Regions from separate parts of the Rosistilla ulvae genome, predicted to be linked through region 2. Evidence: riboswitches for the same ligand, from Rfam matches in the RefSeq annotation. Region 2 holds a riboswitch; the other holds the start of a gene.

Region 1 (3,210 bases), 2.8 Mb from region 2:
ATAGTTGCCATTTCCACTGACATCGGTCCCCGGATAAGCCGCAAACTGATTGGTGTAGCCCGCGGTGGTTGTGTTGTTGACGTTGGAATAACTCCACCCCGGTCCCCATTGGTTTGTCCCGAAGGTAGCGCCGCCGGAAGACCAGCTGCCGGTAGCGGCTCCAAAACCGTAGCCGTTCAAATAGCTACCGTCGGCGGTGGCGTCGGTGTATCCCGACAGTTCATTAAAATCGATCACCATGTCGGCAAGCGAAGGTGCCGCCGCGGCGAGCGAGATCATCAAAGCAAGCAGTTGAATTTTCATCGTTGTGGTTTCATCAGAGGTGTGGGAGTTCAGTGGTCGATGGGGGCGTGGGCTGCGTCGCAAGTCGGCAGCCAAGCGTGCAATCGACGGGTTAAAATCAGTAGACGCTGGAGTCGACAACTTCGCCCTTGCCGCGCGTGATCAGTTTTCCAAGCAGCTGTTTGTCGATCGTTTCGGCCATCAAGATCGTTCGGCCATCGGCAAACAGCACCGTCGCCCCGCCGCTGTGCAGACTGCGGATCTCGTTGTCGCCGATCCAGGCGTCGGGATCGTTGATCCCGTAAGCTTGCACAAAGACGTTGCGGCCATTGATCCATTCGCTGTCCGGGCCGCCGACGTCTTCGGCGACAGCAAGCGTTTGAGTTAAGCCATCGCGAATGTCGCGAAACCGCACCGACCGCTCGTACAGGAAGATGCCGTCTTCGGGATCGGTGTCGACGATCCGTTCGCCGTAGATGCCGCCGTAGTCGGTCCTGCCTCGCGTCACAGGCTGCTCGATCGCCGAGGGGCATTCGTAGACGCTCAGCCGCGTCGACGCGGCGGGCAGATTTTCGGCGGCGTCGTACGGCAGCGACCAATCGATTTGGGCGTGGACGTTTTGTTGTTCCAAGAAGGGCAACAGCATCGCCGACCAGGCGAATTGCCGCTGCGTTGCCGGTGCGCCCCAAGACCGCCACTCGATACATCCGGTGGGCAGCGTTTGATGCACATCGTGGTAGTTGTGCAGAGCGATTCCCTGCTGATGTAAGTTGTTCTTGCAGCTCATCTTGCGAGCGGCTTCGCGAGCCGCTTGGACGGCAGGCAACAGCAGCGCCACCAAGATCCCGATGATCGCGATCACGACCAGCAATTCGATCAAGGTGAATCCGGCAGCTTGGAGCTTGGGCAGCCGCAATTTGGCCAGCCGAACGATTTCCAGTTGTTCTGTCGATGAGACGGCTGTCCAACCGCCGATTTCATTTTTTGTGCGGCCACATCCGCTGCAAATCCCTTGGCGATCCAACCGGCACAGCTTGGTGCACGGCGATGTGATCTGTGGTTCCCTAACGCGTGGCATCTCTGTCCCGATCCCTTCGCTGCGGCGTCGTAACACGCTTCGCCGCGAGACCTCGGCGCGCAGCTTCCTTGTCTTCTGAGAACCGATTTCGATTTTCAGAAAGAGTGAGGGCGCAGCGACGAAGGGGGCAAAACGTGTCGACAAACGATGAAGTAAATCAATGCGTCATGCCGACACCATGCAGAGCAAACGGCAAACACGCCGCGTTTCACTAGCTATTGGGGGCTGAACACATTGCAACGACCGCCTCAATCCAAGAAGGCACTCAATCGTCTTGCGCGTGGTAGGTCTTCTGACTCACTGCCTTTCGAATACTCACAGCCTTCTCGCCTGGAATTCCAAGCAATGGCACTTCGGTAGAAGGAGCATCGAATCGAGTGCGTTGGCACTCGAAGCAGTTCACAGCGGCTGGACCGTCCCGGTTTTTCACCGGAGTTCCCTGTTCGCTCGCGATGCAGAAGCACCGCAAGTCACCACGAACGAGTCACATGATAGTACCGCGATTCCTCGCGTCAACCGCCACTTTTGGCTGAAACTGTGACGAAGAGGATGTCAGGAAATTGTTGCTCGCGTCGCGTTGACTCAATCGACTAGGAAGACGCCGTAGCGCCAGACGAAGTGCATGGTGGCGATCACGATTAGGTTCCAGGCGATGAAAAAGAACTTGGTGAATAGGGGCGGGTATTGCTTGGGGCCGGCGATCGCATCGAGGCTGAAGAAGAGCGCGCCGGCGAACATGAATCCAGCGACGATCGGCGAATGGAAGTAGGTCCACGAGATCGCTACCTCGATCAGCATGATCCCGACTAACAACCACTTCGACGGGACCGCTCCGATTGTGATTGCTGTGTTGTGACGCTGGGCGATGCGGTCCTCTTCGATATCCATTAACTGCCCAAACAGATGACTCTGCATCGCAAACAATGCGCTGAAGACCATTGTGGCGGCATTCAACTGAGGGACGCCGCACAGCCAACTGCCCAACAGAAAGATCAATAGGTAACCGATCTGATTCAACAGATCCAAGACCGGCAGGCGTTTGAAACCGAACGTGTTGTAGGTTGCGTTGGTCATTAGCACCGCGGCGAACCAGAGCAGCATCCACGAGCCGCCGATGATGACAAACGCGATCACAAAGGGAACCTGCACCGCGGCGATGATCCATGGCAGCCGCTGCCGCATCGACGCGTCGGGACGCCCGCCAAACAGCCAGCTGTCCTTTCGCGGATTGCAGAGATCGCTGACGTAGTCGCCCAGGTCGTTCCAACCATACAACAGCAACCCCAGCGGAAAGCTGACGTAAAAGCAGCCAAGCCAAAACGGAATCGATCCGAGCATGTCGCGCCCCGCAAAGGGGAGCAGATAGAACCAGACATGTGTCGGCCAAAATCCGGGTCGCGCGATTTTGATGATTTCCAACATGTCTTGGGTTCGCTTGCGGTAATACGGTCTCGACGACAATCTACCAACCGTCATCGCCGCACGAAAACAACGGAGCTAAGATTCGATTCGGCCGCGCCAGGCGACTCGGCGACCGCGGATGTGTCGCCACAAAGCGATCCATTGCAGCACCGCAAACAGCACCAACGCAAAGGGATGCAACCACGCCGATGCCAGCGGTTGGCGAAACCGACGGACCGAAGCGACCCGCGACAGCGTTGCGACACAAAAAGCAAAGGCCCCGATCGCACAGGCAATCCACTTGCCCGCGACCGCAAACACGATCAAGGCGATCGCCGCAGCAAGCGGTGCTAAGCAGAAGAGCGTCACGGGGACGATCAACGCTGGCCGGGCGAGCGCTTCGTCGGCGTTTTTCATCACGCCATCGATCACCTCCGACCCGCTGCGGT
Region 2 (3,210 bases):
GGTGTTCTTCGTGCCGGGCAGAATCACCACATCGGGATCCCCCAGTTCGCTGCACGAGCGAACGTAGCGCAGCCGAACGTTGGGTTCCGTTTCCAACGGATCGAAGTCGTCGAAGTTGGCGATGTGAGGCAAGCGGATGACCGCGACGTCGACACGTCGCCCGTCGTCAGTCTCGGTTGGAGGATCGCTGGGCTGGGCCAGACAGTCCAGCGCCACCGCATCTTCTTCGGGCAAGTGCAGCGATCCGATCCAGGGGAGAACGCCAAGCACGGGAACTTTCCCGCGCTGTTCCAGGATCTCCACTCCCGAATCAAAGAGCGAAAGGTCGCCCCGAAACTTGTTGACGATCAGCCCACGGACCAGTGCGCGATCCTCGGGAGACAGAAGCCATAGCGTGCCGAGCAATTGCGCGAACACTCCGCCGCGTTCGATGTCGCCAACCAGCAAGACGGGAGCCTGGCAGTAGCGGGCAACCGACATGTTGACCAGTTCGACGCCCGCCAAATTCAACTCTACCGGACTGCCAGCCCCTTCGATCACGACAACATCGTTGTTGGCCCGCAGTCGGTCGAGAGCCGATGTGACGATGGGCCACAATTGTTCGCGGCGTTGAAAGTAATCGGTCGCCTCACGCGTTTGCGTCGGCTGGCCATTGACCACAACTTGCGAACGGGTCTGCCCTTCGGGTTTCAATAAAACCGGGTTCATGTCCAAGCTGGGTGCCACGCCCGCGGCAATCGCCTGCAACGCTTGCGACCTGCCGATTTCGCCTCCGCCGCTGCAGACCGCTGCGTTGTTGGACATGTTCTGCGATTTGAACGGTGCGACGCGCAAACCGCGTCGAGCGAAGCAACGGCAGATCGCAGCCGTCAACAGGCTCTTGCCCGCCGACGAACTGGTTCCCACGACCATCAACACTTTGGCTTGCGGCGGATCAGTCAATCGAAACGACCTCCCGCCCATTGCGGCTGACCAACGCGACAAGCTGCTCGATCGGGAGCGATTCGCTTATAAACCGCACCGCCCCATCGGACATTAAAACATTGGCTCCGCCGGGATGGAACGCATAGACCTCGTTGTCGTTGCTGCAATTCACGCTACACAGACCGGGACGAATCGCGGTGTTGCCATCGGGTTGGGATCCGTACACTAGGAACCCTTTGTTGTGGCTGGCCCAGACGCCACCGGTCGGCAGGGGCCGCGTCACGCTGGAGCTTCCGCTCCATGTTTTGGGAGTGACACCGTCGGGTACCGCACGTCCCTTTTGGTACAGCACAGGCCGCCCGGCACACTCCACCAGCAAGACGGTGTTGGACAAGCCGTCAATGATTTCAGCCAAGCGTACGGCGGTTGATTTGAGCACGCCGCAGTTGCTTGGGTCGGAGAGTTGCTGCTGTGGTGGAAGCGTTGCACTCAGCTGCGATCCGACACCGCCGACGTTGGCGTAGTCGGTGGTGGCACCGTAATAGGTGTCTCTCGCGGTAAGCGAATAGGTCGACGAACCGTTGGGGTAATCGACAAGCACCGTCCACTCAAACCCCGTCCGATCGGGAGCCGAGGGGCAGCGAAGCATTGGGACTTCCGTCGACACCGCTTCGAGATTCTCCGGAGCGTGCCAGTGATAGTCACTGTCGAAGGAACTGAAGAGTCCATCTTGTTCGATGAACGGAAGGATCGACGTGAACCAGCTGCCCCGCTGCGTCGTCCACTCTGCACCCGGCCCCGGCGATGACGACTGGGACGGGAAGACTCGGAACGCCGATTCATAGTTGTGAAGCGAGAGGCCGATCTGTTTTAGATTGTTGCTGCATGACATCCGTCGTGCAGCTTCGCGAGCTGCTTGGACGGCAGGCAATAACAGGCCGACGAGGACCCCGATGATGCTGATCACAACCAAAAGTTCAACGAGCGTGAAACCGCGTTTTGAATTTTTGGCGAGGCTGGTTGGGGCAACTGCGTACGAAAACTCGTGTTTGATGGAATGGGGCATAAGAGATTTGGGCGTCGTTGGCCACAACCGCACTCTTGCCATCGCGCTCGATAGCGCAGCGGATGAGAGACGAGGATGGGCTGTACGCCAAATTGGTCACTGCAAGAAAATCATTCCGATCGAATGGGATGACATTCGATCGCGACAACCGCCTCAATCCGAGAAGGCACAGAATCGTCTAGATCGAGGTAGGTCTTCTGACTCACCACCGTTTCGATAGCTCCACGCCTTCTCACTCGCAAACCGAGCAATGGCTAAAAAGAAGAAGCAATCGACGCAACCCGATTGAGGTTGCCAGTGACATACAGCGGCCGGACCGTCCCGGAATTTCACCGGAGTTCCCTGTTCACGGGCAGTGCTACAACACTCCCGTCACCTCGAACGGCCCGAGTATTATCGATTGCATGGCTGTCGTCAATCGTCTTTTCTTATAAGCCATCCACCCCAGATGGGAGGGCGGAGTCGCCTTCGTTGGCGATCGCGACGCAACAACGATACAGCTTTTTGTTGTTGAACTGATCCTTGGCCTCTTTGAACTCCAGCCTTTGGTGTTCTGACCGGGGACGACAGCCATGTATCAATCTGTTGTGGCGAGGTGATATTCATGCGGGAAACTCAGTGGGCTGATCCAGAAGGACATGCATGAGCGGCAAGTCGCTAGCCCAACCAAAACTCGCGGCTAGCCCCTTGCGGCTCACGAGTTTCGCCCAACTTCCCACCGCCGGCGATCATTTGGTCGTTGCTGTCCTGCCCGAAAGCAGATTCTTTGGAGTCAGAGTTCATTGCAATCTTTTCATTATCCCGGCATACCTGTTTGCAACTCGAACACCATGTCCCAGAGTCGATCGATTTCGCCACGCTCGATGACCTCGACCGGTTTCAGTCCATCGAAAGAATCGTTGGGAGTCTGGAACCATAGGCCAAGCGACTCGGGGTCAACCAAATCGCCTAACGCTTCCCACAGTCGATAAACCTCGTTGTAAGGTCGTATCAACTTGTCGGCGTCAGCGCTGCCCGATTCTACTTTGGCAATCGTTCGCTCCGCCACGTTCACGATGCGCCCGAACATTTGCCGGGGCATTCCTAAACGATCGCGAAGTTCAAGCTTTTTCACTTGTCCAACTTGAAGTAGTCCTTGTCCCTTGAGGCCGCGTACTCCCGTGCTGACGATCACGTTTTTAGCACCGGAGCGATTTCCAGAAACAATCGTACCGTCGGTC

The links. Region 2 has a riboswitch for cobalamin ahead of EC9_RS25525 (DUF1559 family PulG-like putative transporter). Riboswitches for the same ligand answer to the same signal wherever they lie in the genome.
Region 1: linked by a shared signal. The riboswitch ahead of EC9_RS09105 (DUF1559 family PulG-like putative transporter) and the one ahead of EC9_RS25525 (DUF1559 family PulG-like putative transporter) in region 2 are both predicted to bind cobalamin.

Annotation. Positions count from the first base shown of each region.
Region 1 is NZ_CP036261.1:2,528,391-2,531,600, reverse strand. It holds gene EC9_RS09110 (DUF4465 domain-containing protein) at 1-303, opposite strand, end outside; gene EC9_RS09105 (DUF1559 family PulG-like putative transporter) at 401-1,360, opposite strand; cobalamin riboswitch at 1,626-1,853, opposite strand; gene EC9_RS09100 (UbiA family prenyltransferase) at 1,943-2,836, opposite strand; gene EC9_RS09095 (glycosyltransferase) at 2,858-3,210, opposite strand, start outside.
Region 2 is NZ_CP036261.1:7,250,976-7,254,185, reverse strand. It holds gene EC9_RS25530 (cobyric acid synthase) at 1-942, opposite strand, end outside; gene EC9_RS25525 (DUF1559 family PulG-like putative transporter) at 935-1,990, opposite strand; cobalamin riboswitch at 2,161-2,385, opposite strand; gene EC9_RS27230 (hypothetical protein) at 2,648-2,773, opposite strand; gene EC9_RS25520 (hypothetical protein) at 2,787-3,210, opposite strand, start outside.